Regions from separate parts of the Caldanaerobacter subterraneus subsp. tengcongensis MB4 genome, predicted to be linked through region 2. Evidence: a T-box and tRNA genes for the amino acid it is inferred to sense, from the RefSeq annotation. Region 2 holds a T-box; the other regions hold tRNA genes.
What was found. A T-box is a leader RNA that pairs with one kind of tRNA and senses whether it is charged. The one in region 2 lies ahead of TTE_RS03740 (valine--tRNA ligase), so its partner is inferred to be a tRNA-Val.
Positions count from the first base shown of each region.

Region 1: it encodes a tRNA-Val, which carries the amino acid that the T-box ahead of TTE_RS03740 (valine--tRNA ligase) is inferred to sense. The anticodon was not compared.
Region 3: it encodes a tRNA-Val, which carries the amino acid that the T-box ahead of TTE_RS03740 (valine--tRNA ligase) is inferred to sense. The anticodon was not compared.

Region 1 is NC_003869.1:1,694,375-1,705,076, forward strand. Features, by position in the region: gene TTE_RS08380 (glycosyl hydrolase family 18 protein) at 1-376, opposite strand, end outside; gene TTE_RS08385 (methyltransferase domain-containing protein) at 791-1,660, opposite strand; tRNA gene TTE_RS08395 (tRNA-Val) at 1,889-1,965, opposite strand; gene TTE_RS08400 (DUF72 domain-containing protein) at 2,101-2,841, shown strand; gene TTE_RS08405 (type I phosphomannose isomerase catalytic subunit) at 2,822-3,781, opposite strand; gene deoD (purine-nucleoside phosphorylase) at 3,841-4,539, opposite strand; RNA gene rnpB (RNase P RNA component class A) at 4,715-5,069, opposite strand; gene TTE_RS08415 (Nif3-like dinuclear metal center hexameric protein) at 5,143-6,258, opposite strand; gene TTE_RS08420 (tRNA (adenine(22)-N(1))-methyltransferase) at 6,218-6,922, opposite strand; tRNA gene TTE_RS08425 (tRNA-Ile) at 6,986-7,061, opposite strand; tRNA gene TTE_RS08430 (tRNA-Asn) at 7,068-7,142, opposite strand; gene rpoD (RNA polymerase sigma factor RpoD) at 7,195-8,274, opposite strand; gene dnaG (DNA primase) at 8,288-10,090, opposite strand; gene TTE_RS08445 (deoxyguanosinetriphosphate triphosphohydrolase) at 10,187-10,702, opposite strand, start outside.
Region 2 is NC_003869.1:773,630-784,331, forward strand. Features, by position in the region: gene TTE_RS03705 (response regulator transcription factor) at 1-596, opposite strand, end outside; gene TTE_RS03710 (YckD family protein) at 757-1,650, shown strand; gene TTE_RS03715 (DUF2680 domain-containing protein) at 1,807-2,328, shown strand; gene TTE_RS03720 (biotin transporter BioY) at 2,339-2,887, opposite strand; gene TTE_RS03725 (bifunctional nuclease family protein) at 3,016-3,438, opposite strand; gene TTE_RS03730 (coenzyme F420-0:L-glutamate ligase) at 3,608-5,149, shown strand; gene TTE_RS03735 (CDP-alcohol phosphatidyltransferase family protein) at 5,226-5,756, shown strand; T-box leader at 5,811-6,014, shown strand; gene TTE_RS03740 (valine--tRNA ligase) at 6,073-8,712, shown strand; gene TTE_RS03745 (GNAT family N-acetyltransferase) at 8,732-9,277, shown strand; gene TTE_RS03750 (bifunctional folylpolyglutamate synthase/dihydrofolate synthase) at 9,301-10,587, shown strand; gene TTE_RS03755 (hypothetical protein) at 10,636-10,702, shown strand, end outside.
Region 3 is NC_003869.1:1,683,638-1,694,339, reverse strand. Features, by position in the region: gene TTE_RS08380 (glycosyl hydrolase family 18 protein) at 1-675, shown strand, start outside; gene pepV (dipeptidase PepV) at 747-2,141, shown strand; tRNA gene TTE_RS08370 (tRNA-Val) at 2,193-2,269, shown strand; gene rgy (reverse gyrase) at 2,345-5,698, opposite strand; gene TTE_RS08360 (prolipoprotein diacylglyceryl transferase) at 5,841-6,614, shown strand; gene TTE_RS08355 (GAF domain-containing protein) at 6,682-7,152, shown strand; gene TTE_RS08350 (NifU family protein) at 7,166-7,387, shown strand; gene TTE_RS13560 (small, acid-soluble spore protein, alpha/beta type) at 7,472-7,648, shown strand; gene TTE_RS08345 (SIR2 family NAD-dependent protein deacylase) at 7,682-8,425, shown strand; gene TTE_RS08340 (ISLre2-like element ISTte3 family transposase) at 8,531-9,934, shown strand; gene TTE_RS08335 (cold-shock protein) at 10,102-10,302, shown strand; gene hslO (Hsp33 family molecular chaperone HslO) at 10,373-10,702, shown strand, end outside.

The DNA of each region.
Region 1 (10,702 bases), 920 kb from region 2:
GAATATTGGGGTCTAAAAGCACTTCATCCTTGCTATTGGCAACATTCACCAGGGGAACTACTTTTATACCCTGTTTTTTGGCGTAGTTTAAGGCCTGCGGATTAGTAGAGTCCTTTACTGTCCCATCTCCCTCAACTGTTAGCCAAAGCGGTGAAAGCGTATCTATGTATTTGGAATATCTCACTAGAGACTGATAAGAATTGTCATACCCTTGAGAATCCATGTAAAATCCCACAACTTGCAATTTCTTACCCTTAACCCCAGCAAAAGGCTTAAAAAACTGTTTTTGTGTCCCACTCTTGCATCCATTTAAAAAAATCAAACTGACCACTATAAAAATTACCAAAATTGTCATTATGAGATTTTTTCTCTTCATAAAAAGGCATAACCTCCTCACTTTTGTGATTCGGTTATATATTTTGCAAGAAGTGAAAATTTTATGTATAAAAAACTAAGTATAACCTTTCGTCAAAGTTTCATCTAATCTTGCAATTTCTTAAATTAAAAAGGGGTACTATCATACCCCTACAGTTTGTTGACAAAGTCTTTCTTATTTAAGTGGCATTTTGTGTTAATGCTCCAGAGTTGCAAAGCGACTAAACTAAGGCTCACTTTTCGGGCTCAGGCGGGGTACCGGCCAATTCGCCTTTCAGGCTCAGGTGGCCGCTCGCTTTGCTCGCCCCGCCTTCGCTCCTCAAGTTCGCCAAGTTTAGTTACCGCTTTGACAACAAGTCGCATTTACACACAAAATGCCACTTCTTTATTTTGTCAACAGTCTGAAGGGGTACTATCATACCCCTAGTTTTTCTCTCAAAGGCTTAGCTAGAGTAAAAATCCTTTCATTTGTATATTCATCGTAATACTTAAGGTCACGGGGGATTTCATGCCTTGGGGTTAAGTCTTTAATTCCTTTCAGAGCCACAAAAAAAGTCCACAAATCGCTAAAAGAGGGGATGTAATCGGCATAGGGAATTACAAAAGGAAATACTTCTTTGAGAATCTCATAGATGTGGCAAAAGCCGACATTTTTAACTTTCGAAAAAGCTGATGTCCCCTGCACTACCACAGTAGCTTTTTCGCCTAAAATTTCATAAAGCCTTTTATAAAAGTCTAACTGGTGAACACTCCTAGCAGGCCCATCTAAATCATCTGTTACATCTACTATAGCTACATCAAAGGGTTCGCCTCTATAATTTTTTATAAATTCTGCTACATCTTGATATACAAGTCTCACACGCTTGTCATCAATAGGTGTTTTACCCAAGTGTTTCTGACAGAGGGCAACTACTTCTTTATCTATATCAACACCTATTACCTCTTTTACTGTCGGGTATTTTAAAACTTCTCTTACGCTCTTCCCCTCTCCTACCCCGCATATCAAAACTCTCTTAGGAGAAGGGTGAACACGCATAGCTGGATGCACCAAAAGTTCATGGTATATAAATTCATCTGATTCTGTTGACTGAAGGCTGCCGTCTAAAAATAAACTCTTTCCCCAAGTTTCAAGTTCTACAATGTCTATCTTCTGATACAGTGACTGATGTTCTATAATAACAGACTTTACTTTGTAAACTCTATAGCCTCCTTCCACATCTGGCTCCCAGTAAAACTCTTTAGATGAGTCCAATCCCCACTTTCCATTTAGATTTTTCAACCCCACTCCCACCTCCAATTTTAATATCACGCCTTAAAATATTATACCATATTGAAAAGTATTCGCCAAACAGCTCCAGGAATTATTGCCTTATAATTCCATAAATTAAGCATGAAAAAAACCAAGTCACCAGAATAAAGCTGAAAAAATTCTGGCACCAAAATGGCATCAAAACAGCAAAAAAAGTAAAAAAAAAACGGGCTCTCGTGAGCCCTGAAAGCCTTCATTTTCATATGGTGGGGTCAACAGGACTTGAACCTGTGGCCTCTACGATGTCAACGTAGCGCTCTAACCAGCTGAGCTATGACCCCATCATCTGTCTGTTTTTATTATAATACAATCTCTTAAGATATGCAACTCCCTAATTTGACAAAACTATTGTCATATAGATTTTTTGTGTTGTATCATACTCTTAAAAGCAACACATTCTGAAAGGAGGAAAAAAGATGGGGAAAAAGCTCTACATAGGGACATCCGGTTGGGCATACTCCCACTGGAAAGAAATTTTTTATCCTTCTAACCTTCCTTATGAAGAAAGGCTTAGCTTTTATTCAAAGCATTTTCTGAGCGCTGAAGTAAATTCTTCTTTCTACCACTTACCTCAAGAAAAAACTTTGATGAAATGGTATACCTCTACTCCTGAAGGTTTCATCTTTTCTGTAAAAGCCTCCCGCCACATAACTCACTTAAAAAAACTTTGTGATGTGGAAGAAGCGTGGAACAATTTCAAAAAAAGGATAGACCTGTTGAAGGACAAGTTAGGACCTATTCTCCTGCAATTCCCTCCAAGTTTTAAAAAAGACCAAGAAAATGTAGAAAAAATCATAAACTTTTTAAGAGGGAAAGAAAACTACAAATTTGCCTTGGAATTCAGGCATAAAAGCTGGCTTGATGAAGAAGTCTATGACCTTATGAGGAAATTGAAAGTCGCCTGGGTAATAGCAGATTCCTCCCGGTATCCTAAGGCAAAAGTTGTCACAGCAGATTTTGCTTACATTAGAATGCATGGGCCTGAAGCTTTGTTCAGTTCCTCCTATTCAGAAGAAGAACTTGAGGAATTGGCAAAAGACATAGAAGAATATTTAAAAAATTGCGATGAAATTTACGTGTATTTCAACAATGACGTCAACGGCTGCGCAATTCAAAATGCCAAAACTTTAATAAAACTCACGGCACATATGCTTTGAGAAATTTAGCTTTTCCTTTAACTTTGTATTTATCTACAAAAGCGGGTATGACAATAGTTTCTCCTGCCTTTACTACTTTTGTCCCTTCTTCCCACTCTACCTCTAATATGCCTTCCACAGAAGTAAGAGTTTCAAATCTGTCATAAGTTTCAAACTCCATTTTTTCAGCCAGTTCAATTATCTCAACGTTAAAATATGGGGATTCAACTGCTCTTGCAATACGCCCTCCTTTTATTTCTTCAAACATAGGCACTATCTTATCTGATTTGAGTTCAAAATCTATTACATCAAGTGCTTTATCTACATGGAGCTCTCTTTTTCTGCCTTTTTCGTCCACTCTGTTGTAGTCATAGACCCTGTAGGTCAAATCGGAATTCTGCTGAATTTCGCATATCAAAATGCCTTCGCCTATCGCATGTACCATCCCAGCAGGAATGTAGACAACATCTCCCGCCTTGACTTCTACTTCTTTTAGACATTCTTCTAGTCTTTCCTCTTCTAAAAGTTTTATAAATTCTTCTCTTGTGGTACCTTCTTTTAGACCACAGACCAATTTGGCACCCGGCTTAGCATCTATTATGTACCACATCTCTGTCTTACCCGAATCACCATTTTCGTACTTGTAGGCGTATTCGTCATCAGGGTGAACTTGAACTGAGAGTTTATCCTGCGCATCTATGATTTTTATGAGGAGAGGAAACCTTTCGTATTTTTTCCCCTTCCCATAGAGACTTTCAGCAAATTCCAACGCCACATCGCTTATCTTTTTCCCGTCAAATTCTCCTCCATCAATTACACTAACTGCCGTCCTATTGTCAGACACTGTCCAGAGTTCCCCTATTTTTTTGCCTTCAGGAATATCAAACCCAAACCTCTCTTTTAAAGCAGTTCCTCCCCATATTCTCTCCATAAATATTGGCTTAAACTTAAGAGGTTCCATAAAATATCTCTCCTTTCTAAATAGATAATAGTAAAGTGGCATTTTCAAATGCCACTTTACTATGCAATCTCCAGAGCAATCTTAACCATGTCCATGAAAGTTTTCTGCCTCTCCTCAGCTGAGGTCGCTTCACCTGTAACCAAACTGTCGCTTACAGTAAGTATAGTAAGAGCATCAACCCCATACTTGGCAGCCAAAGTGTAAAGCCCCGCTGTCTCCATTTCTACAGCCAACACTCCAAATTTTGCCCAAAGCCTCCAGCTCTCTGGGTCGTCATGGTAGAAAGTATCTGTAGTAAGTATATTTCCAACTTTTGGCTCTATCCCCATTTCAACAGCCTTGTCATAGGCTTTTTTCAAAAGCTTAAAACTTGCCGTAGGAGCGTAATCCATTCCATTAAAACGTATTTTATTTATAGCAGAGTCAGTTGAGGCGCTCATAGCAATCACAATATCTCTTATCTTTATGTCTGGCTGTAATGAACCGCATGTACCTATTCTTATCAAGTTTTTCACGCCGTAACTTGTTATAAGTTCATTCACATAAATGGATATAGAAGGCACCCCCATTCCTGTTCCTTGCACTGACACTCTTTTCCCCTTGTAATATCCGGTGAAGCCGTACATACCTCTGACTTCATTGTAGCACTTTGCATCTTCCAGTAAATTTTCTGCTATATATTTAGCCCTCAATGGGTCTCCCGGAAGCAGTACTGTTTCGGCAATGTCTCCTTCTTTTGCTCCAATATGTATGCTCATGTATTTCCTCCTCTCTATGAGTTTCGCTAAATATAATATTAACAAAAAAACGTTTTTAAATCAAACAAAAAGTAAAAAACGACAAAAACCCCTTTAACAAACTATTCACAATTTTTGTGCTGGCAAAATAGTGGCAAATAAAAAATCCCGTCCCCGGGAAAGCAGAATTTTTCAGCATGTGAGCAAGTCCGTAAGCCGAGTTCTGTTTTAGATGGCCATCTATCTAGGGTATCAGTTGCCTGATACCTCTAGCGGCTTAACCCGAGGGAAATGGCGGGCCACCTACTCCCTCCTATTTGCCTTGCTCCGGGTGGGGTTTACCTAGCCAGCCGGTCGCCCGGCTGCTGGTGCGCTCTTACCGCACCGTTGCACCCTTACCCGACGCCTTTGAAAGCGTCAGGCGGTCTACATTTCTGTGGCACTTTCCTTGGAGTCGCCTCCACCGGGTGTTACCCGGCACCCTGCCCTGTGGAGCTCGGACTTTCCTCGTGCGAGGCAAATGCCTCGCCCGCGGCCATCCGACTTACTCACATGCATTGTATATCATTTTTTATATCAGACAATGATATATTACCACAGGCTTTTGCTATTGTCAAGCCTTACTTAAAGGCATGTAAAAGGGTCTTTTTGAACTTCACTTACAAAGACCTCTATTTCATGCCCTTGTTTTTGAGTTTCATCAATCAAGTATTCTGCGATAAACCTCACTGCTATGTTTTCTGTGGCAAAATGGCCAGCATCAATCAAAGCTAAACCGAGGTGCTGGGCTTCTACCGCATCGTGATAGCCTATATCGGCAGTTATTAAAACATCCGCTCCTTTCATAACAGCCTTATGAATTAGGCTTGCACCACTTCCACCGCATACAGCAACTTTTTTAACTCTTCTTTCTAAATCGCCAACCACCTTGAGAGATTCAGCTTTAAGCTTTGCTTTGACCTTTAAGGCTAATTCTTTCAAAGTCGTCTCTTCAATGACTCCTATTCTTCCAAGTCCGTACTCTTCCCTGAGATTTGCCAGTGAATAAACGTCATAAGCAACTTCTTCATAGGGATGGACTCTTAGCATGGCGTTTATCACTTTATCCAAATATTTTTGTGGAACTACTGTTTCCAGTCTTATTTCTTCTACCTTTTCTAACTTCCCTACTTCCCCAATAAATGGGTCGGCTCCCTCCATAGGTTTGAAAGTGCCTGTGCCTTCTACCTGAAAAGTGGAATCGCTGTAATTTCCTATAAAACCTGCTCCTGCGCTGCACATGGCATTCCGCACTACATCTTCATATCCCTTGGGCACGTACACAACGACTTTTTTATAATCTTCTGAATATGTGACATCTAGAACTTCTCTTTCGTAAATCCCCAATATATTGCACAAGATGTCATTCATGCCATTTGGTGCTATATCAAAAGAAGTATGAGCTGCATAAAGGGAAATCTCATGTTTGATAAGTTTCATGACAAGCATGCCGACTGGCGTATCGGATCTGACAGATTTTATAGACTTAAAAATCAGCGGATGATGAGTCACAATCATATCTACTTTTTTCTCTATAGCTTCTTCAACAACTTCATGAGTGGCATCAAGTGCTACTAGTATCTTCGAAACATCCTGTAAAGGGTCTCCTACAATTAACCCCACATTGTCCCAATCCTGGGCAAATTTGCGCGGCGCAAGCCTATCCATTATAGAAACTATTGTTTGGCATTTCACTGCCATCGCCCAACACCTCAAGCTTTTTTATTTTCTCTTCTAAGCCTTTTCTCTTTGGATCTCCAGGTGGAATTTTATTCAAAATCCTTCGAATTTTTTGTATCTTGTAAAGCAAAAACTCTTTAAGAAGGGGATGATTTTTTTCTACGAGTTTTGGCCCTATTTCGTAATATACGTCATTTTCAATCTTTTGTCTACCATGTTCTGCTATTATAATCTCATAAAACTTGCCTCTTTCTTTTACTAAATCTTCCTCAGAAATTTTATAGCCGTTCTGAACTAGATATCTCCTTAATTTATCAGCATCCCTCATTGGCTGAAAAATGAATTTTTTTATAGTTTGTGCTATCTCTTTCCCTTCTGTGAGGATTTTTATTATCAAAAGCCCACCCATACCTGCAATAATCGCAACTTCCACCTCTCCAGGTGTGAGCACCTTTAATCCGTCCCCTAATCTGGTCTCTATAAACATCTCTAAGTTTTTATTTTTTATATTGTCAATCGCCTTATTGAGGGAACCGCAATTTAAATCAGTTGCTATAACGTATTTAGCAATTTTATTCTCAACAAGATAAATGGGTATAAACCCATGGTCAGTGCCAATATCAGCTACTCTTACCTCTGGCGGAATGTATTTAGTGATAGCTTTTAGACGCTCTGGAAGTCTCATACAATCCTCCAAAACAAAAAAATAAAAAGCATTTGACAACCTCAAATGCTTTTTTTATCGAGATGGTGGGCCTTCAGGGATTCGAACCCCGGACCAATCGGTTATGAGCCGACCGCTCTGCCAGCTGAGCTAAAGGCCCAAAAAGTGGCTCCTCAGGTAGGATTCGAACCTACAACCTGCCGGTTAACAGCCGGCTGCTCTACCCTTGAGCTACTGAGGAATACGCTAATATTAATTATAATGATTTTTGCGAGATTGTCAAGAAGCCATCATCAATCGAGAAAATCTTTTAATTTTTTGGACCTTGAAGGATGCCTCAATTTTCTCAAAGCTTTTGCTTCAATCTGCCTTATTCTCTCTCTTGTGACGTTAAATTCTTTGCCAACTTCTTCAAGAGTTCTAGCTCGTCCATCGTCAAGTCCAAACCTTAACCGCAATACCTTCTCCTCCCTAGGAGTCAGCGTATCTAAAACATCCATGAGTTGCTCTTTCAGCATGGTGTAAGCTGCAGCTTCTGCAGGAGCCGGAGCATCTTCATCAGGTATGAAATCTCCCAAGTGACTGTCTTCCTCTTCACCTATAGGAGTCTCAAGAGAAACTGGTTCTTGAGCTATTTTGAGAATTTCTCTGACTTTTTCTTCAGGCATTCCCATTTCTTTTGCCAATTCTTCAGGGGTAGGTTCACGGCCTAATTCCTGGAGCAATTGCCTTTGCACCCTTATCAATTTGTTTATAGTTTCTACCATGTGCACAGGAATTCTTATCGTCCTAGCTTGATCAGCTATAGCTCTAGTTATAGCCTGTCTGATCCACCATGTAGCATAGGTGCTGAATTTATACCCTTTTCTGTAGTCAAATTTTTCTACGGCCTTCAAAAGCCCGAGATTACCCTCTTGTATCAAGTCTAAAAAGAGCATGCCACGCCCTACGTACCTTTTTGCAATGCTTACCACCAACCTCAAATTAGCTTCTATCAGGCGCTTTTTCGCTTCTTCATCTCCCTGCTCTATTCTTTTTGCCAATTCAATTTCTTCTTCTGGAGTGAGTAGAGGTATCTTGCCGATTTCTTTGAGGTACATCCTCACAGGGTCATCTATGCTGACTCCCTCAGGAAGAGAGAGGTCGTCCAAATTGAGGTCCTCTTCTGATATTTCTTCCTGTCGGGGTTCATCTCCTACTATTTCTATTCCCATATCTTCAAAAGTGTCATATACTTTTTCGATTTGGTCAGGATTTAAATCTATATCCTCAAGGGAGTCCATTATTTCATTGTAAGTGAGCATTCCGGTTTTTTTCCCTTTATTTATAAGTTCATTAATGGCTTCTCTTGCTAATTCTTCATTGTTACTCATAGATTTCCCCTCCCTATGGGTTTCTCTCTTTCTGCCCATCTTTTATCTTAAGCATCTCCTTTTCACAATTTTGAAGTTTAATAAGAAGCTCTCTCTCTTTTTCTACATCCCCCAGAAGATGAGCATTTAATATCTCTTTTCTTATCTCTTCTCTCTTTCTTGCAAGATTATTTAGCAAAATCTTCTGCAGGATGTCATCCACCATTTGCGAAAGGTCCTCCGCTTCAAAAAGGGCTTTTACTATATCGTTAAAATCTGAAATTAAGTTATCTTCCTCCTGAATAAGGTATACTATATCTTTTATTTGAACCTGTTTTCCTCCCTCTAAACTCGATACTATTTCCTCAAAGATAGGTTTTAACTTGGAGTCCTCCAACATATCCGGTTTAATTACACCTTTTATCTTGTGATACAAATTATTATCGTGTAAAAGCAATGCAATTAAGTACTTTTCTGGTGATATTTTACTGCTACTGTATATATTATGCCTTATATTGCCAGTCCTATACATAAATTTTTGTTTTTTTTCGGTTTCCCTCTTGACAAATCGGTCAACCTCTGTTCTAACAGCATTTTCAGGTATTTGAGCAGTTTTAGCAGCAGCTGAAATATAAACTTCTCTTTTCACTTCGTCAGAAATTTTTGCTATTTCACTTGCAATTTTTTTAACATATATTATTCTATCTTCAACTTTTTCAAAGTCAAAACCTTTTTTGAAAATTTTCGACTTAAACTCTATCAAACTTTCAGCATTTTCAACAAGCCTTCTAAAGGCCTCGCTTCCCTCTTTTTTAATAAATTCATCAGGGTCTTTCCCTTCAGGTATGCTCAGCACTTTTATATTTATATTCAATTTTTCTAAAATGTCAAGTCCCCTCAACGTAGCATTAACCCCAGCTTCATCAGCATCATAAGCAATCACGACATTTTTCTTGTATCTTTTTATAAGCCTTGCCTGATCTTCAGTCAAAGCGGTCCCCAAAGACGCAACAGCACAGTCAATACCTGCCTGATGCAGAGAAATTGCATCCATATATCCTTCCACTATTATAAACTTGTCATCTTGGGTTTTTTTCGCAAAGTTTATAGCAAAAAGAGTCTTGCCTTTTTTAAAGATTTCAGTCTCAGGTGTATTAAGATATTTAGGCAAAGAATCATCCAGGGCTCGTCCCCCAAATCCTACCACATTGCCCCTTACATCGATGATAGGAAACATGACCCTATCTTTAAACCTGTCATAGTATTTGCCACTTTTATAAACCACAAGTCCTGCTTTGCTTAAAAAATTTTCTTTATATCCTTTTCCTTTTAAGAAATTAAGGAGGTCATCATTTGAGGGAGCATACCCTATGCCAAATTTTTTTATTGTAGTGCTGCTAAGTCCTCTACTCTTTAAGTATTCTAAAGCTTTGACTCCTTCTTCTGAAAAGAGTTTCCGATGAAAAAACAAAGCAGCTATTTTATTTACTCTGTATATTTCCTCAATTATCTTCTTCCTCTTGGCCTCTTCTTCACTTAAATCTACTTCTTCTAGAGGAATCCCTGCTCTTTCAGCCAAAAATTCAATAGCCTCTTTAAAGCTTAAATTTTCAATATCCATTATAAAGGTCACTACATTGCCACTGGCATTGCAACCAAAACAATGGTATACCTGTTTAGTAGGGCTTACCATAAAAGATGGCGTCTTCTCCCTGTGAAAAGGGCAGAGTCCCCGAAATTCCTTTCCAGCTCTTTTGAGCTCTACATAGTCAGAAATCACATCTACAATGTCATTGGCCTCTATCACCTTTTCAATGGACTCTCTCGTATAAGCCATCAATATCACCTAATTATTCTATTCGACAGAAATTGTTAAATTCCTCTTTTTATGACGTCCAATATATATTCGACAAAAAATTAAAAAATCCTTCTTTTATAAGTCAAAAATATTTTGCTCAAACCACGGGCTAGGCAGAAAAATTTCCTTGTACTTTAAAAGAGCGTATTTATCTGTCATTCCCGCAATATAGTCAGCTACAGCCCTCTCTCTTCCATAAATTTCGGCAAGTCTTACAAACTCTTTAGGCATTTTATCTACATTGTCATAGAAATAATAAAAAAGCTGCTCAACAACTCTTTTGGCTTTTTCTTCATCTCTTTTGGCTTTCGAGCCAATATATACCTTTTCGAACAGAAAAGCCCTTAACTGATATGTCGCCTCATATATCTCCTTGCTCATGGAAACCTCTGGTTTCCCCATGCTGTTATAAATGACATCCCTCACCATTGTGTCTATCCTCTTGCCATGCTTATCCCCCAAAATAGCTATCAAATCCTTCGGCAAATCCTCTGGTTTTAGTACTCTCCCTCTTATAGCATCGTCTATATCGTGATTTATATATGCTATCTTATCAGAAATCTGCACCACTTGCCCTTCCAAAGTACTGGG
Region 2 (10,702 bases):
AGCTGTTTTATGTGAGTGTCGACTGTCCTCAAATCTCCGTAAAAATCGTAGCCCCAGACTTCATTGAGACATTTTTCGCGGGATACAACTTTTCCCTTGTTATCCAGTAAAAGCTTTAAAAGGTCAAATTCTTTTGGAGTGAGCTCAATTTTTTTGCCATCAACAGTGACTTCCCTCGAATGAACATCCATGACAATCCCTTGATATTCTGTTTTTCCATCATCTTGAGAGCCATATGTCCTTGATAAAATTGCTTTTACACGGGCCACTACTTCTCTGGGACTAAAGGGCTTTACTACATAATCATCTGCCCCCAATTCAAAGCCTAAAAGTTTGTCGTATTCTTCTCCTCTTGCTGTTATCATCATCACAGGAACTTTTGATGTTTCCCTTATTGTTTTTAAAAGGCTCCATCCGCTTATATCAGGGAGCATTATATCCAAGAGGATTATCTTTATATCTTTGTTTTCGTTGAAGAGGTCAAGGCCTTCTTTTCCATTTTCTGCTGTTAATACTTGATATCCATTATTTTCTAAATAAGTTTTCAATATATCTCTCATTCCTTCTTCATCTTCAATTACCAGAACTTTGTGCATCAAAAAACACCTCCCAACTTTAGTTTACTTTTTTTTCGGCAAGTTTACAATATTTTAAATTAAACTTTCACACTTTCCTCACAGATTTTAAAAAAATGTGTCACACTTTAGGGATATCATAAATAATGAAAATAAAATTATTGAAAGGAGGTACTTTAACTTGAAGAGAAACAAATGGTTAATCGCATTAGCGGTAATACTTGCTTTGGCAATTCCTCTTACAGTTTTTGCTGCAAATCCTGAGGCTGGAGCAAAAATTAAGAGCTTTTTTGGGATTGACACATCTAAATTGACACCTCAGCAAAAACAGATGATTTCTGATTACAACGAGAAAATTGCAGACCTTGAAAAGGAGTTTGTAAACAAGCTTGTGGATGCAGGGCTTATAACAAGGCAGCAGGCAGACAATATAATTAAAAACATTGATGAAAGAGTTTCTAAGGCAAATGAAAACAACGTTCCTTTCTTCATGGGCGGAAAGGGATTTGACAGAGGATTTTTTGGAATAGGCAGAATAGACACCTCTAAGTTCACAGATGAACAGAAAAAGGCTTTAGAAGATATATACAAACAAATGGCTGAACTTCAGAAAAATTTGGTAAATAAACTGGTATCTGAAGGGGTTCTTACTCAGGACCAGGCAAATAAAATTATAAATGCTATAGATAATGCAGTAGCTAACGCTGACAAAAATTTATACGCTATGTTTGGTGGAAAAGACGGGCTTGGGTTTATTTTAAAGGGAATTGACCCATCGAAGTTAACAGAACAGCAGAAAAATGAGCTTATCAATTATTTCAAACAAATGGCACAGCTTCAAAAACAGCTAGTTGACAAACTTGTAAGCTTTGGAACAATCACACAAGATCAAGGAAATACAATCAAAAATAGAATTGATGAGATGGTAAAGAATATAGAGCAAAATGGATTGCCTCAGGGCTTTTTCAAGCATTTTGAAGGAAAAAGAAGTTTTGAAAATAGATTTAAAGGCAAATGGTTTGAGAAAAATAGCGATTCTACAGTGACACCTCAGGGAAGTGGAAATTCAATATAGGGTGGCTTCTGCCACCTTTTTATTTATTTCTTTTAAACTTCACATTATTATGTGAAAATGCTCACAGCCTTTTCACAATTTCATTATTGGTTACTCAAACTAAAGGGGTATTATATAAATGTAACAGCAAAAAATAAAAAAAGGAGTGGTGTTAAGATGAATTTTAAAAAGACTCTAGCAGTAGTACTTACAGGAGGAATGCTTTTAAGTGGAGTGGCAGGTTATGCTGCAACAAATGGCAGCACGGTGAATATTCCACAAACAAAGCAGTATTCAAGTGAAGCTCCAAGGTATGGCATGAGCAGGAATGCAGATTTTCTAGCTAAATTGACTGGAAAAAGCGCAGACGAAATCTTAAATGAGTTAAAGGCAGGAAAGACAATGGTCCAAATTGCAGAGGAAAATGGGATAACACTTGACAGCCTGAAGAAAGCGTTAATTGAGCAAAAAGAAGCTTATATAGACCAGCTAGTAAAAGAAGGCAAAATAACACAAGATAGAGCTTCCGCCATGAAGCAAAATATTGAGCAGAGAATAAGCTCTTGGGATGGAACATGTCAATACGGCAAAGGTTCTGGATTAGGGCTTGGAATGGGCTATGGCAAAAATAATGCTGGAAAAATGAGCGGTTTTGGTCAGGGCTTTGGAGCAAAAGAACAGTACAGAGGAGGTAGATAAAAGGCAGGGATTACCCCTGCCTTTTATTATATATTTCCATTACTGGCTTTAGTTTTAAAGTCAAGTAAGATGCCACAATGGCTTTTATTATATCCCCGGGTATGAAAGGAAGAGCTCCTACCATAATGGCTTTTTTCAAAGATATGCCCGCAACAAATGATAGTTGCGTTATTCCTGCGATATAGACCAGTATTATTCCAAATAGAATATATGCAAGAAGTACGTTAAAAAAGTTTACCTTTCTGTTCCTCAAGGTCAAAGAGATGAATAAAGCAGCGAAGGGCCAGCTTAGTATGTACCCTCCTGTAGGTCCTACGATGACGTTTATTCCACCAGTCAGGCCGGAAAAGACCGGCACTCCAACTGCCCCCAAAAGGTCAAAGACAAAAAGGCTCAAAAAAGCAGCGACAGGATTTAAAAGTCCTCCTGCGAGCATCACTGCAAATGTCTGTCCTGTTATTGGCACAGGAGAAAAAGGTAGAGGTATTTTTACAAACCCCATTATAAAAGTTATAGCAGCAAATAGGGATGCCATAGTCATGTCTTTAGTTTTTATCATTTTTTTGCCCCCTCAATTGAAATTTTCATGGCTATATTATAAATTCTGTGCTGAAAATTGTCAACCATATTTTAAAATTGGTTAACTATTTTTCTAAAAAATAATCCCCCTTTGCGGGGGACAATGAATTACTCATTTTTATCTTCGAATTTTAAATCTGCCATGTCGTAGGTAAATTCCGCAAGTCTTACATTTAGGTATATTGGCATGTCAGTGCGAACCGCTAAAGCTATGGCATCACTCGGTCTCGAATCCAGCTTTATAAGTTTATCTCCTTGTTTTATATGAACTTCCGCGTAGTAGGTGTCGTCTTTAAGGTCAGTTATAACCACTTTTTCTGGTTTTCCGCCCAGCTCCTCAATTGCTGATTTTAAAAGGTCTGGGGTGAGAGGTCTTGGAGGTTTTATTCCTTGAAGAGGTATCGCGATATTTTGAGCCTCTAATGGTCCTATCACTATCGGCAATACTTTTTTCTCATTTTCATCTGTCAAAAGTACGGAAAAATTGCCCTCCACGTCCATGGTGATTGCCTTTACATTAAATCTCAACATTTTTTACACCTCGATTTCAATGCAATACTTTCCTTAATATCATTATATCATACTTGTGCAAATTTAGCCTGATAAATTATGTAGTCAAATCAAAGGATTTGAGGTATAATTTTAATTGGGATAGAAATTTTAGGTAGTAAAGGAAGGGCTGAAAAAGGAAGGTGGGAAGATGTCAGAAAAGAATGAATTGGTTGTAGCGCAGGCTTTAGCTGTAAAGACAGGACTTATCTTGCCAAATGATGATATTTCAGAGATTGTCTCTGATGCGGTTAAAGGAATTGCTGAGGATGGAGACATAGTTTGCGTTACAGAAGCGGTTGTGGCAAGGTCTCAGAACAGGTATGTGACCTGTGATGACCTGTCTAAAATGATCAAAGAAGGGTTTAAATTAAACCCAGGAAGCACACTGGCAGTTGTGTATCCTATCGCCAGTCGAAATCGATTTGCCCTTGTTTTGAAGGCCATAGCTAAGGCAACTGATGGAGGAAGAGTGATTGTCACTTTTCCAATTCCGTCAGATGAAGTGGGCAATCAAGTGATAGACCCTGAAATGGCAAGGATTCGCCTTGGACTTAAGACTGTATACAGGCATTTAACTTCTGCGAGAGGAAGCACGCCTCACTTAAATATCCTGATTAGAGAAGTGATAACGGCTTTGATACTCCAGTCTCTGGGATATAGCATTGTGGGCATGAGAAAAATTTTAGGAACAGGTCTATCAGACATAACTGTGAGAACTCCTGAGGGGTTGATTGCTCCTTTAGAAGTTACTTTTACAGACCATCAAAAGGCTGCAAAAAAAGCTGTAGAGATTTTGGCAGACATGCCTGAAGCTCGCAAAGCCTTTGCAGCAGGTGTGGACCTTGGAAGGAAAGAGTTTGTTCTCTTTGATGCTTTAAAATACGTTTCTGGAGATGAAAATCCAATTTATCAGATTTCTTTTGCCGATAAATTGGATGCCTTTGCAGATGATGAGGCTATATATTCCGAAGAACTCGGCAATGAGATGTTCAAGCATCCTATAACAGGGATAGACTACAGGAGGTTGTATTTGGACCTCATTGAAGAAACAGGGGCAAAAGGCGAGGTAATATTTACAAACAACCCCTTTAAAGTATATGAGATGGGCTATTTGGACGGAATAATTCTGGGAGAGGTCCATGCAAGGAAATTCCGGAAAGACCTTTTCTTGGCTTTTGGAGCAAAGGTTCCTGTGAAGACGCTGGAGGAAATAGGCCCTGCTCCTTGGGGAGTTATAGGCTCCAATGTTTCTGACTATCAGAAAGGGGTATTGAAATTGCTTCCTGAAGACGCAGATGGCACAGCGGAGAGGATAAGAGAAAAAATACTAGAAAAGACGGGCAAAGATGTGGATGTGCTAATCTTTGGCGACGGAGCCTATAAAGACCCGGATACTGGTATATATGAATTGGCAGACCCATATCCATCTTTAGGTGCATCGGAACGGCTGAGAGGATTTAAATTAAGGGAAGGAAAGAAACTAAAACTTGCAGTAGATACCTTGTACAACAAAGGCTACAGCAGAGACCAGATTGAGGAGATTTTAAGTCAAAATCAGGAAGAACAAAGCGACTTAGGTACTACTCCGAGAAGACTGGTGAGCATAGCAGCCACGCTTGCGGACCTTTTAGCCGGATCAGCAGACCAGGGAACCCCCATTGTTATAGTAAGAGGTATGAAAAGAGGGTGATTTTCACCCGACATTTATGTCTTTTTAGCAAGTTGTTTTACTAGAGAGTAATTGAAAATTTAAAGGGGGAGATAATATGCCTGCCTTAAAAATTGCTGCCAATGTGTTAACTATCGGCAGGGCAGTAATAGGCATAATCATTGGGGGATTAGGGGCCTATCAGGGGCGGAAGGCTTTAAAGGCCGTGGTTTTGCTCTTTATGACTGCATGGTTTAGTGATGTTGCTGACGGATTTTTGGCGAGAGCTTCAAAAGTAAAAGTCAAAGACTGGATCGGGGAGCACGACCTCTACGCTGACATGACGGTATCTGCGGGAGTGCTTTATTATTTGACTTCTAGCAATTACATTCCTGTTTATGCGGGATGGGGAATTTTTATTGGCTCTGTAATTTTACTTTACTATTTCCCATCCACTACTCTTGCAGAAGGGCTTCAGGCAATACCCTATGCTCTTATGATATACACAAGCTTTGTCCATATCCCATTTTACGGATTTTTAATAGTGGCTTTTCTGCTTTTCCTGATAGCTATAACTTGGCCGCGCTTTCCGAAGGAAAAAGTGCCTGGCTTTTTAAACGGGATGAGGAATTTAAAAAAGCGAATTTGAAAGGATCTATTGACAAGTCCGGAAACTTTGGATATATTATATATCAAAATGAAATATTAGGCTGTGAAGGAGAGGAGTAGGTGTACACTGGCTACAGAGAGGGACATCCCATGGGCTGAAAGGAGTCCCGCCGAAGGTACACCGAAGGTAGTTCTGGAGCCTGCGGGCCGAAATTGGAGTAGGCCTGATCGGGTTTTGCCCGTTACAGCGTGAGTGATAAATGAAGGTGGTACCGCGGAATGCCCTTTCGCCCTTCCTTGGGTGAAAGGGTTTTTTTAAAGAGGAAGATAAAACAAAGGTCTAAGGGGTGTGAGGGATGAAAGATATAGCAAAGACGTATAATCCTAAGGAGTTTGAAGACAGGATATATTCTTTCTGGATGGAAAAAGGCTTTTTTACTCCAGAGATTGATCCAGAAAAGAAGCCCTTTACTATTGTGATACCCCCTCCGAATGTCACAGGAGAACTTCACATGGGACATGCTCTGGATAATACCCTGCAGGATATACTGATAAGGTGGCGAAGGATGCAGGGCTATGCAGCCCTTTGGATTCCTGGCACAGACCACGCGAGCATAGCCACAGAAATAAAGGTTTTGGATAAAATAAGAGAAGAAACAGGGAAGACTAAAAAAGACCTTACCAGAGAAGAGTTTCTGGAAAAAGCCTGGGAATGGAAGGATAAGTATGAGAATAGAATCTTAAGTCAGCTCAAAAAACTGGGGTCTTCCTGCGACTGGACAAGGACAGCCTTTACAATGGATGAAAAGCGTTCAAAGGCTGTAAGAGAAGTTTTTGTGTCCTTATACGAAAAAGGCCTTATATACAAAGGAAATAGAATAATAAACTGGTGCCCCAGCTGTAATACTGCCTTGTCAGATGCAGAAGTGGAGCACAAGGAGCATAAAGGACATCTTTGGTACATCAAATACCCTGTAAAAGGGGAAGAGGACTATGTAGTAATTGCTACAACAAGACCTGAAACCATGCTGGGGGATGTAGCTGTAGCTGTGCATCCTGAAGATGAGAGGTACAGGCACTTAATTGGCAAGACTTTAATACTTCCGCTTGTAGGAAGAGAGATACCTGTCATTGCGGATGAGTATGTGGACCCCTCCTTTGGAACAGGAGCTGTAAAGGTGACTCCAGCTCATGACCCCAACGATTTTGAAATAGGTGTAAGGCATAACCTGCCTTTTGTAAATATAATGAATGAGAATGCGACAATAAACGAAAACGGAGGTAAATACGAAGGCCTTGACAGGTATGAAGCTAGGGAAAAAATAGTGAAAGACCTTGAGGAACAAGGACTTCTCTTGAAAGTAGAGGAGCATGTCCACAATGTAGGTCATTGCTACAGATGTGATACAGTTGTTGAGCCTTTGCTTTCTGAACAGTGGTTTGTCAAAATGGAACCTCTGGCAAAGCCAGCTTTACAGGTAGTAAAAGAGGGCAAAATAAAATTTGTACCCGAGAGGTTTGAAAAAATCTACACAAATTGGCTGGAAAACATAAAAGATTGGTGCATTTCAAGGCAGCTGTGGTGGGGACACAGAATACCAGCTTGGTACTGTGAAGATTGCGGCCATGTGACAGTTTCTAGAGAAGATCCTGTAAAATGTGAGGTCTGTGGCAGCACTAACATACATCAGGACGAAAATGTGCTGGATACATGGTTTAGCTCTGCGTTGTGGCCATTTTCCACTATGGGCTGGCCGGAAGAGACTGAAGATTTGAAGTACTTCTATCCAACAGATGTATTAGTCACAGGTTATGACATAATATTCTTCTGGGTCGCAAGAATGATATTCATGAGCCTTGAATTTATGAAAGAAATACCATTTAAGTATGTGTTAATTCACGGACTTGTAAGAGATGCCCTTGGAAGAAAGATGAGCAAATCATTGGGGAATGGAATAGATCCTCTGGAGGTTATAGAGAAGTATGGAGCTGATACACTGCGCTTTACGCTTGTAATAGGAAATGCGCCCGGAAATGACATGAGATTTAGCTGGGAAAAGGTAGAGCACAGCAGGAATTTTGCGAATAAGCTGTGGAATGCATCCAGGTATGTGCTTTTGAACCTGGATGAAAATGATACAAATCTGTACCTTGACAATCTAGCCCTTGCAGATAAGTGGATATTGACCAGATACAATAACATTGTAAAAGAAATAACAGACAATTTAGAAAAATTTGAGCTGGGAGTTGCCGCTTCAAAGCTTTACGACTTTGTGTGGAGCGAGTTCTGCGACTGGTATATAGAGCTTAGCAAGCCTGTCCTTTACAGCGACAATGAGGAAGCCAAGAAAGTTACAAAATCTGTATTAAGATATGTGCTTGACAATACATTGAGGCTTTTGCATCCTTTCATGCCATTTATTACCGAGGAAATATGGCAGAATTTGCCCCATGAAGGGGAAAGCATAATGGTGGCAGAATGGCCAAAATACAGGGAAGATTTAAACTTTGAAGAAGACGCCAAAAAAGCCGAAATTATAATGGAGGCTATACGCGCTATAAGGAATATAAGGGCGGAAGCCAATGTATCTCCTTCTAAGAAGGCAAAAGTAATAATAGCTGTGGAGAAAGAAGAGCATGAGAAAATTTTTGAGTCTGGTAAAAACTATATAATGAAACTTGCTGGAGCGAGTGAAGTGGCAATTGAAAGAAACAGAGACAACATACCTCAAAAAGCTATGAGTGCGGCCATTTCCGCAGGGCTGATAGCCGTACCTTTAGAAGAGCTTATAGACCTTGAAGAGGAGATAAAGAGGCTTGAAGAGGAGAGAGAAAAGGTATTGAAGGAAATTGAAAGAGCTCAAAGCCTTTTGAACAATGAGAATTTTGTCAAAAAGGCTCCTGAAAAAGTGGTAAATGCAGAAAGGGAAAAGCTTGAAAAGTACACTGCTATGTTAAAGAACATAGAGGAAAGATTGAGCCTTTTAAATAGTTAATCCTGTCAGGGGGAGTTTTATGATTTCTCTTTTCAAAAATTTAAAAAGGCAAAAGAAAGAACCAGAGATTGTAATAAGGGAAGCGAAGGTAAAAGATGCCAAGGGCATAGTCAAACTTTTAAATAGCATTGGAAAAGAAAAAGTGTATATAGTCTCGGAGAGCTTCAACTGGACGGAAGAAGAGGAGAGGCAGCTTATTAAAAATCTCGACAGGACCAAGGACCTGATTCTCGTAGCAGATTATGGGGGTGAGATTGTAGGCTGTCTCACCCTCTTCCGCTACTATGGCGGAAGGTCTCCAAAAGTGCAGCATATTGGAGAAATAGGAATAAGTGTGGATGCGCGCTTTAGAAATAGAGGAATTGGCACCAGGCTTTTTGAAGAGGCTATAAAATGGGCAAAGAGTAGAGGTTATGAGAAACTTTGTCTGAGCGTGTTTAGCACAAATGAAGTAGCCATACATCTTTACAAAAAATTTGGCTTTATAGAAGAGGGGAGGAGAAAAAAGCAGTTCAAAATAGGCGATGAATATGTAGATGAAGTTTTAATGGGACTATTTTTATAAACTTAAAATAGGGGATGGGGCAAATGACATATGAAGAGGCTATCCAGTACATTCACAGTACTTACAAGTTCGGCATGAAATTAGGACTTGAAAATATAAAAAGGCTTTTAGGATATATGGGGAATCCTGAAAAAAATCTCAAAATTATCCATGTAGCAGGGACCAATGGAAAAGGGTCCACTTCTTCTTTTATAAGCAGCATTTTAAAAGAAGCTGGCTATAAAGTGGCTCTTTATACTTCCCCTTACCTGGAAGAGTTTGAAGAGAGGATGAAAATAAATGGAGAAAATATTTCCAGGGAAAAGCTCGTTTACTATGTAGAGTACATAAAGCCAATAATTGCAAGGATGGTACAGGAAGGATATAATCATCCAACAGAGTTTGAAGTCATCACTGCCATTGCTTTTAAATACTTTTCCGATGAAGAAGTAGACTTTGTGGTGCTGGAAGTAGGACTGGGGGGGAGATTTGATGCCACAAATGCTATTTCTTCTTCACTCGTTTCAGTTATAACTTCTATTGATTATGACCATATGGACAAGCTTGGAAATACCTTAGGCGATATAGCCTATGAAAAAGCAGGGATAATAAAGAAGAAAGGAGTTGTAGTAAGTTTTTACCAGCAAGAAGAGGCCTTAAAAGTGATTAGTGATGCCTGTGAGGTAAGAGAAGCCTATTTAACTATCCTGGATAAAAATAATATAGTGATAAAAGAGCAAAATTCAGATTTTCAGGTTTTTGATTATAAAAATTTTAAGGATTTGAAGATAACTCTTCTGGGTACTCATCAGATTTATAATGCTTCTCTTGCGGTGGAAGTCATTCAAAAACTTAAGAATATTTATGGATATCAGATAAGCGAAGAGGCAATAAAAAGAGGCTTAATGAATGCGAAGTGGCCTGGGAGATTAGAAGTCATGAAAAAAAGGCCGTACGTAGTAATAGACGGTGCACACAATCCGCAGGGGATGACAGTACTGAAAGAAAGCCTGAAATTATTTAATTATAGGAGATTAATTTTGGTTATTGGGATGCTTAAAGATAAAGAAGTAGATAAAATGCTTAATATCATAACTCCTGTGGCAGATGTAATTATAACTACTACTCCGCTAAGCGATAGAGCCTGTGGGGCAAAAGACCTTGCCAGCAAAATTTCTAGAAATAGTGTGTTCGCAGTAGACCAAATTGACAAGGCAGTGAATGAAGCACTAAAAATGGCAGGTGAAGAGGATATGGTCCTTTTTTGTGGATCTCTTTACATGATAGGCCATGTGAGGAAATTGTTAAGAGGAGTACTAAATAAAAAATGACTTTAATATAATGAAAGGTGTAGAGCCCGTGAAGAGAAGGTGGTTGTTATGGAAATTACAGGTAACACATTGCTGCAGGAAATAGATAAAGCACTAAAGGCAATGAAAGAAGCAG
Region 3 (10,702 bases), 910 kb from region 2:
AAAAAGCACGATTTTGACGGGTACAACATAGACTTTGAGTTCATACCTCATGGAGAAAAGAATTATGTAAAGGACAAGGATTATCTGACGGCCTTTGTGGCTAAGTTAAAGCCTCTTGTCAAAAAAGAAGGAAAAATATTGGACATATCAGTTATACCTCACTATCAAGTGCCAAAAGAAATATCCGGAATATACGATTATAGAGAACTAGCGCATTTGGTGGACCACGTTACATTGATGACTTATGACAGGCATAATGCTTCTACTCCTCCTGGTCCTGTTTCACCGGAACAGTGGGTAGAGTATAATGTAAAGGATGCCCTCAATGAAGGGTTTAAGCCTGAGCAGATATGCCTTGGGGTTGCTACTTATGGCTATGACTGGCCTGCAAGCAAAAGCGGAGGTTTCTCAAGGCCTACCAAAGAAATCATGACAAAGGCAAAACTTCAGGGGATTGAGATAAAATGGAGTGATAAGTACCAAGAACCCTACTATACTTACTATGACAAAATAACCGGTACCACAAGGGAGGTTTGGTTTGAGAATTCATATACATTGGCAGAAAAAATAGAAGTGGCAAAAAGGTATAATCTCCATGGAATATGTGTGTGGAGGATTGGTTTTGAAACCCCCTCTTTCTGGAAAGTAATTGACCAGAAAATAGGTGCGCGGTAAAAAATGTTGAAAACATTTAAGTTTGAGTATATAATAGATATGTAAATTACCAATTTGTTGGGGGGATTTTTATGGATTTAAACTCTTACATAGACAGCATGAGGGATGAAATCATAAAATCCGTTCAGGAATTAGTCAGAATAAAAAGCGTGCAGGATGAACCGAAACCAGGTATGCCGTACGGAGAAGGCGTTGCAAGAGCGCTAGAGAAAGCGCTTGAAATTGCAGAAAGGTTGGGATTTAAAACTAAGAACCTGGACGGCTATATAGGGTATGCAGAGTACGGTGAAGGAGAAGAAATGATTGCAGTGCTGGGGCACCTGGATGTAGTGCCTGAAGGGGATGGGTGGACATATCCGCCCTATGGAGCTGAGATACACGACGGAAAGATATATGGGAGAGGTACTGTGGACGACAAAGGGCCAATAATCGCTGCTTTATATGGCCTAAAAGCCATAAAAGATGCAGGCCTTAAGCTTTCGAAAAGAGTGAGGATTATTTTCGGGACTAATGAAGAAACAGGGTCCCATGAGATAAAATATTATCTGGAACACGATGAAGCTCCCACAATGGGCTTTACTCCTGATGCACAGTACCCGATTATACATGCAGAAAAAGGAATAACAATGTTCAATGTGGTCAAAGATTTTAATAAAAAGCCAAGTAGAATAGTGGTAAAATACATCAAAGGTGGAGAAAGGCCCAATGTGGTCCCCGGTTACTGTGAGGCGAGGCTTAAGGTTGAAGAGGAAAATACCAAGAAAGAGATTTTGAATGAATTAGAAGCTTTTGTAAGAGAAACGGGGTATGACCTTAAATTTGAGGAGAAGGAAGGCGATTTAGTAATAAAGTCTTTTGGGATACCTGCCCATGGAAGCCTTCCACATCTCGGGAAAAACGCAATAATGCAACTATTCCTCTTTTTGGATAGAATAAATTTAGATGAAAGCGATGTGAAGGACTTTATACACTTCTTTGCGACGAATGTTGGCATGGAGACTAATGGCAAAACTTTTGGAATATACCTAAAAGATGAGACAGGAGAGCTCACCTTTAATGTGGGAACTGTTTCGATAGATGAGGACAAGGGAGTATTGGGATTGAATATAAGATATCCTGTCAAGCACAAGTATGAAGACTGGATGAACATTTTTGAGGAGAAGATAAAAGGTCAGGGTATGAGAATAGAGGATATGCTGCACCAGCCGCCTTTGTATTTCCCACCTGATCATCCCTTGATAAAGATTTTAAGTAAGGTTTATGAAGAGCAGACGGGACAGAAAGCAGAGCTTTTGGCTATAGGTGGTGGAACTTATGCCAAAGAAATGCCGAATACTGTAGCTTTTGGTCCTGTTTTCCCAGGAAAACCAGAGCTGGCTCATCAGGCTGATGAGTACATAGAAATTGAAGACCTGATATTAAACGCAAAAATTTACGCTCACGCAATATATGAACTTGCCAAATAAAATCTCCTTGCATGTGCTTTGAAATTGTATTATAATAAATAAAGAAGCGGTGGGGTCATAGCTCAGCTGGTCAGAGCGCTGCGCTCACATCGCAGAGGTCACAGGTTCGACTCCTGTTGACCCCACCATAGTAAAATTAAGACTTTGACGGTCCTATCAAAGGACCGTTTTTTCTATTTTTTGCTGTTTTGGTGCCAAAGTTTTTAATTTTTTATTAGAATCTCGTTTAATTCTTCATATAAGTTTTTTAAAACACTCTGGTAATCTTTTTCTCCTGTTTCGACTGATTCCATGAGCTTTTCCAATTGGCGGGTAGTTTCTTCGTTTATGTAGTTCATATATCTTTCTGACAAGTACGAATAGACCTTTCTTCCCAAAGCAGTGGTTCTAAGCCTTTTATAAACGTCCTCAATTATATACTTCCTTTTGAAAAGTATATCTACTATTTTTGCATATGTGGAGGGCCTGCCTATATTTCTTTTTTGCATTTCTTCAATCAAAGAAGCTTGTGTGAAAAGGGGAACTGTGTGAGTAGTGTAAGTCCTCTTAGAAACTACTGAGTATTTTTTCTCTTCAAAGGGTGTATAGACTGTTATTGGGTTAAAAATATTCCATCCTTCTTCTTGTAATTTTACTGGCACCTCCCTTTCTACCTGAAAAGAACCATTCTTAATCAAAATTTTTTGATTTATCACGACAGGGGATGTCATTTGGCTTGCCATGAATCTATTGAATATCAAAGAATACACTTTTATGTGCATGGGACTTAAATAGGCAGCTATTTTTTCTGTGATGAATTCAGATAATTCTTCTGGAGATATCGGTTTTACCGGTCTTATGGCCTCATGAGCTCCTTCTTTACCCCATTCTCTTTCAGACAAAAGGGTAATTTTACCTATTTTCTCAAGGTATGACCGCGCTATTTTCTGTCCTGTAGAAGAAATTCTGGTGGAGTCTGTTCTGTGATAAGTTATAAAGCCTAGCTCAAAAAGCGTCTGGAGTATTTCCATTATCTGCTGCACAGGCAGTTTAAATTGCTGAGAAGCAGCTGTCAACAAAGAAGGAGTATTAAAAGGTGGTAAGGGAGAAAGCGCCTGTTCTTTTTCTTCTACTATCTCCACTTCTACCTCGTCTACATCTATTTTTCCATCTACTTCAAATTTAAATCCATTATCCAGTGTGAACTGAGTTACAGTTTTTTTGCTTTTACTGTGTTCTATTTCTTTTTCTAAAATCCACCCGAGAACGGTGCTTTGCACTCTTCCTGCAGATAAATTAGAGTTTTGAAAATTTTTCTGAAGCCGCAAGCTCAGTTCAAATCCTACCCATCTATCTTCGATTCTCCTCACAATTTGCGACTTTACAAGATTCACATCACAGTTTCTCCGATTTCTTATGGCCTTATCGAAGCCAAATTTTGTAATTTCGTGCATTTCAATGCGCTGAACGTTTTTATTTACCGGTTTTATATATTGGGAGATATCCCACCCAATTTTTTCGCCTTCCACGTCTGGGTCTGTGGCAATTATCACTTCATCTACTTCCATCGCGATGTCCCTTAAAGCTTCTAAAATTTTTTTCTTATCATCAATCTTGTCTGAATTGCAGTAGGGGCAACGGGGTAGTTCATCTGTAAACTGAGCTCCGCAGGAACTACAACGCTTTATGGAGTTGTAGTAAGGAATGAATCTGCCATCATTTATCTCCACGCCGTGCAGCCCTGTTTTTGTCTCCAAATCATACAAATGTCCTTTTGATGCAGTTAAAAGCAAAATACCTTCCTGTGTTATTGACTCGTGTACCATTAAAGACCCGTATCTTCTTGTAGAAGATTTTTCTAAAAATTTTGAAATAGTTTGGGCCTTTGTAGGAGATTCGACGATTATCATTCTAGATTTCATGTCTTTAGAAGAGCTGTCTGTTGAAATGGCTTTTCTAGTTTCTTCTGCTTCTTTCACTAAATGCTCAATTTCACCTTCTTCTGTCCACTCTTCCTCGGTGAGGTAGAGAAGTCTTGCCTTTAAAAGTTCAAATAAGGAATCGTCTTCCTCAAAGAGTATGGAAATTCCTTTGGTGAGAGATGTACCGAATATTCTCGAAGTCCTTCCAGAAGCCTGGATGTATGTGTACACATCAGGTATTACTATGAGATTTTTCTCTTTATCAAATTTTGTAGTGGGGAAATTTTTCTGTATGAGTTTTTCCCAGGTTTCAGGTGATATGTATTTTTCTACAGATTTTCTGAGCTTTTCTGTTGAAAGCCTCTGCAGGTCTTTGAAGTAGGCCTTCAATTTTGGGTTGTTTTCTAAATAATCCTGAAAATTTCTTTCTAGAATAAATCTGGGAGCATTTTCTAACTTTGTGCTGAATTTAAAAGAGGGAGTTCCCCAAAATACTGCAAATTTGATCCTTAAAGGCAAGTCAATTCCCCTTACTAATTTTCCGTAGTAAGAGTATATGCCACATAGAAGCTGTAGGCTTCCCTCCTTAAATTTTTCAAAAGATTTCTCAAAATCTTCCCATGTTTTACCTAATTTTACTCCATGTTCTTCTAAATAGTTTGCAATTTCTTTCCCTTCTTCTTCTGTGGGTACAAAGAGCAGGATTCCGTCTTTTAAGAGGTTAATTATATAGAGCAATTTTTCTAGCGATTTTTCTTTTATTCTCACGTTTGTTATATTCCGTGCACTGGTAGTAAATCTTCCGATTTCAAAACCCAAAAGTTCTCTAAATAAAAGGGGTTTTATGCCTTTTGGTTTTGCGGTGGCAGAAGAGACGATTAACCTTCCTTTTGGAGCTTTTTCTTCAATTTGAATTTTATCGGAATTGTTACCTTTTTTTAGATTGTCTAAAGTTGAGTCTATCGCTTTTTGTGAGATTCCTATCATATTAAGAAGTGTGTCAATATTTTTCGATGATTTCAAAACTGCATCTACGTCATCCACAAATACGAGGTCAAAAACTTTTTGAGAAAGCTGCTCTTTTCTTTTGGATATGAACTGGGATGAGATTACCAGTATGTCGTAGTTTCCTTCAGAAAAGTTTTTTTCAAATTTTTCCCTTTCCTTTTTTTTCAGCGAAGACGTATAAAAGAGAATATTCACATCTTCATCTTCTTTAGAAAATTCAATCAACCTCTTTGCTGCCTGTTCTACCAGTGAGACCGTGGGGAAAACGAGAGCTACTTTACCGCCTTTTTTTGCAATCCAAAGAGCTGAAATTAGTCCAAATGTAGTTTTGCCGACTCCAGTTGGAGCAACGAGTGTAAAGCTTTTTGAGAGTAAAAGCCGCTTTGCCCAGAATCTTTGATACCCGGTGGGCTTTTTGTTTATTTTTGAAAAGAAAAATTCTTCAAATTCCTTGTATTGTTGATTTAAATTCCAGTATTTTTCATATCCTTTAAGACTGTTGTTGAGTTTCAAACCTTTTAGGACATCTCCATCTTCAAACGGCAAGCACACCTCACAAGGTAAGCCTTTTTCATTTCTTGTGTCCGTGTTTATTCCTCCGCAGTTTATGCAGGAGTGATAGTATTTTGCACCTGTTGCCAATGCCATTGCCCCCTACTTTGAAATATTAGCTGTTTTTCTATTTTCCAAATATACTAGAAAACTTTGAAAAAATCAATCCTCTTGACATGCTGTTGAAATGCTGTAAAATGGTATTATACAATGAAAATCGAAGTTGGAGGTAGCGATAATGGACATTCCTTCATTGAGCCCATATGCTTTTAAATTCGGACCTATTGCCGTTCACTGGTATGGAATTTTTATGGCTATTTCTATTGCGGTAGGAGGATACTACCTTTATAAGCAGGCGACGAAATTGAATTACGATGAGGATTTTTTGTTAAACCTTTTAATGATAGTTGTGATATTTGGGGTTATTGGAGCAAGACTCATGTTTGTGCTTGCCAACTATCCTGAGTGGTTTGTTAAAGACCCTGTACAGGTTTTTAAAATTTACGAAGGTGGGCTTTCATGGCATGGTGCAGTACTTGGCGGCTTTTTGGCAGGTCTTTATTATTGCCGAAAAAAGGGAGTTAGAATAAATCCTCTGGAAGATTTCGCTGTAGTTGGGCTGGCTTTGGGAAATATGCTGGTGAGAGTGGGCAACATATTTAACCATGAGGTTTTGGGAAGGCCGACAGAGTTTTTCTTCGGCAGATGGCCAGCCCAGCTCGTTGGTGTAGCTATAGGAGCTTTTCTTCTCATAAGGTATTTTTACGTGCAGAAAAAGCACATGCCTGACGGTTATCAGTTTTGGTCTTTTATCTTTTATTACCAGCTTTTAAGAGGAGTGTTTGAGGAGACTGTAAAAGACGTACCTCTTGTGTGGCCTGTATATTTAAATGAAGAATGGGGTATTGGATTGTTTACTATGACGCAGGTGGCTACTCCATTTATATTAATACTGGCTTACTGGATGATTAAAAGAGTTTTGAATGACCCTAACAGGCAGTATTACGATTGAGTTTTTGTTTTTGATAGGTTTTATGGTAAAATTATATTGACAAAATTTTTACAAGGGAGTTGTAGCTATGGAAAAGCAAAAGGTTTTTGAAAGGTTGATTGACGAAATTAAGGCAAAAGCAAGAGACATAACTGATATGGATACATTTTACAAGGAAGTTGTGCGAATTTTATCCGAAAATGTGCCCTATTACAATTGGACGGGTTTTTATTTCATGAAAGACGGGGAATTAGTGATAGGACCTTATATTGGCAGGCCTACAGAGCATGTTAGAATAAAAGTGGGACAGGGAGTTTGTGGAAGGGCTGTAGCTGAGAAAAGCACTATAATAGTTGATGATGTGACTAAAGAAGATAATTATTTAGCCTGCAGCCTTGAGACAAAATCTGAAATAGTAGTTCCAATTTGGGCTAATGGAGAAATAATAGGAGAAATAGACATTGACAGTGATGACTTGGCTGCTTTTGATGATAAGGATAAAATATTTTTAGAGGAAGTGGCTAAAATTATTGGTAGAAAATTAGAAGGAAAGTTTTAAAGGAGGGATTTAGGTGAGAGAGAGAGTAGAAGAGATATTAAACCTTATAAAACCTTCACTTCAGGCAGATGGAGGAGATGTAGAGCTTGTAGATGTCACCGAAGACGGTGTTGTAAAAGTGAAATTGACTGGAGCCTGTGGAGGTTGCCCTTTTGCTACTTTGACGCTAAAAGAGGGTATTGAAAGAGCAATTAAAGAGGAAATTCCAGAAGTAAAAGAAGTTATAGCAGTTTAATCCGGGTCTTCCCGGATTTTTTATTTTACGTAAGTTTCGGGAAAGCTAATTAGAGGAGATTATCGACAAAGAAGGGGTGAAGGTATGGAAGATAGGTTTTTGTTTGAGCTTTTGAAGTGGGAAGCAGCAAAAGAGCTAGGACTTCTGGAAAAGGTGAGGGAAGTTGGATGGCCTAATCTCTCAGCTCAAGAAACAGGCAAAATAGGAGTTTTAGTGAAGAGAAAAATTAAAGAAAAAATGAAAAAGAACAATAAGATGTGATATACTGATACTTGAAAGGGGGGATTGTTTTTTATGGACAGCAAGAATTTGTTTAAAAAAGCGGCGGAACTTATAAAATCCTCTCAAAAGACTATGGTCTTAACAGGTGCAGGAATTTCTACGGAAAGCGGAATTCCTGATTTTAGAAGTCCTGGTACAGGCTTATGGGAAAATATGGACCCTACAGAAGTTTTGTCCACAAAAGTTTTGTTCAATTCACCTGAGGAGTTTTACAGGGTGGGCTTTAAAATTTTGTCCTCTATGAGAAATGCAGAGCCAAATGAAGCTCATTATATATTGAGTGAAATGGAGAAGGAAGGAATAATTGCGGGGGTAATTACGCAGAATATAGATAACCTTCATCAAAAGGCGGGCTCAAAAAAAGTTTACGAAGTTCATGGAAATACGAGAGAAGGAAGTTGTTTAAGATGCGGGGAGAAGGTGAGTTTTGAACTTTTGGAAGAAAAAGTGGCAAAAGAAGAGATACCTCCCCGTTGCGACCGCTGTGGAGGAATGCTAAGACCAGATGTGGTTCTTTTTGGGGACCCAATGCCTCATGCCTTTGATTTAGCTCTGAAAGAGGTGCAGGAAAGTGATCTTTTGATAGTCATAGGTTCTTCGCTGGTCGTCGCCCCTGTGAATTTTTTACCTGGGATGGTGGACGGCTTAATAATAATAAATGCTACAGAGACCCCTTATGACTATAAAGCTGACGTGGTGATAAGGGAGAAAGCTAGCTACGCACTTAGAAATATATGGAATTTAATAAAAAGTTGAACATAGTGTAAAATTATCGTAGGATTTTTAAAGTGAAAAAACAAGAGACAACCCCTGTGATAAAATAGATTGTGGAAAACAAAAAACACGAAAGGGGTGTCTCTTGTGAAAAAACATATTTTTGAGGATATTATACTACAAAATGCTCTAAATTTCACTAGGGAAATGATGAATGTTTTTGAGGATTTATTAAAGAATGGAATGAATATTACAGAGCTTGTAGCAAGGATAAAAGAACTTACGGACAAACTAGGTAGAGAGGCAATAGAAGCAATTATTGAGGAGTTAGATAGGATAATAAAAGAAGACAAGAGAAGGAAAGAAAAATGGGTAGTAGAGAGGAAAGATAAAAAGAGATTAACGACAGTCCTTGGGGATATTGAATATGAGAGGACATATTACAAATCAAGGGAGGATGGTAGATATACATATTTAGTGGATGATGCATTAGAGATAGGACGGCACGAGAGGATAGAAAAGGGAGTAAAAATAAAGTTAGTAGAAAATGCGATAGAAGAATCATACGAGAAAAGTAGCGAGAAAGCATGTCCAGAGAAAATAAGTAAACAGACGGTATTAAACGCAATAAGGGAAATAGGAGAAGTAGAGGTGAAGAGAGAAATAAAAGAGAAGAAGGAAGTAAGGGTTTTATACATAGAAGCAGATGAAGACCATGTACCTTTACAAGATGGCAGCAGTGAAACACCGCGATTGATATACATACATGAAGGTAGGGAAGAGAAAAACGGAAGGAACGTACTGAAGAATGTGTATTACAAGGCATACGTAGGAGAGAAAGCAGAAGACATATGGATAGATGTAGCGAATTACATAGAAGAAAATTACAAGGAAGAGAAGATAGAGAAGATATACATAGCAGGAGATGGAGCACCATGGATAAAAGAGGGATTAGAATGGATAGTAAAATCAAGGTTTGTGTTAGACAGATATCATTTAAACAAATACGTATTAAAAGCAACATCAAAAGAGCCAAAGTATAGGGATAAGATATGGAGAGCAATAAATGAAGGGGATAAAGAAGGAGTGAAGAAAATATTTGGTGAGTTAATAAAGATAGCAAAAGAAGAGAAAGAAAAAGAAAAGATAAAGGAAGCGAAGAGATACATACTAAACAATTGGGAAGGGATAAAGATATACAGTGAAGACGAAGATGTAATAGGGTGCAGTGCAGAAGGGCATATAAGCCATGTATTTTCTGCAAGACTTAGCAGGAATCCATTAGGGTGGAGCAGAGAAGGATTAAAGTTAATGGCGAAATTAAGGGTATTTAGCAAGAATGGAGGAGACTTAAGAGAAGTAGAGTGGGGCAAGAAAAAGAATATAAATGCAGGAAGTTACAAATTAACAGAGAAGCAAATAAAAGAGGCAGTAAGGAGAGTTAAAACGTCTACAAATGAAAAAATAAACAATATTACGGTTTTGAATATAGGGAAAGTAACGCCAATATATAGGGTTTTAAGAGCATTAAAATATGCACAAGTTATATAAAGAACATGATAAAACGAAGCCCTGAATTAATTAAGTTTCAGGGGTTGTCTTAAAAAAATCCTACAGTATCTTGACACTATCAAAAAGTTGAAAAAAAGTTTGACTTTTTGAAGTTTTGGTGTTATGATAAATAGGTAAATCATTTATTAGTTTGGAGGAAGATGTAAATGGTAAGAGGTAAAGTTAAATGGTTTAATGCCGAGAAAGGCTATGGTTTTATTGAGAGAGAGGATGGCACAGACGTATTTGTGCACTACTCCGCGATTGAAGGCGAGGGCTTTAAGACGTTAGAGGAAGGACAGGCGGTAGAATTTGAGGTAGTTCAGGCGGCTAAAGGCCCACAGGCTTCTAAGGTAAGAAAGCTGTAACTGCCGAATTTTAAACCCTAACATGTATATGTTAGGGTTTTTTGATATATAAAAGGTGGAGGTTTACAAAATGGGTGACTATATCGTAAAAGCGACTGCTTATGAGGACAATGTGCTGGCTTTTGCAGCTCTCTCAAAAGATACAGTAAATAGGGCAAAAGAGATTCACAGTCTTACGCCTACTGCCTGTGCAGCTTTGGGCAGAAGCCTTACAGCTGTTGCGATGATGAGGACTATGATGAAAGGAGAGAAGGATAAAGTCACTCTTGTCATAAAAGGGGATGGACCGATAGGCAGTATTGTGGTCGTATCCAATTTTCCAGGTATTGTAAAAGGATATGTGGGAAATCCTTTTGTCGATTTGCCTTTGAGTGAAAAAGGAAAGTTAGATGTGGGAAGG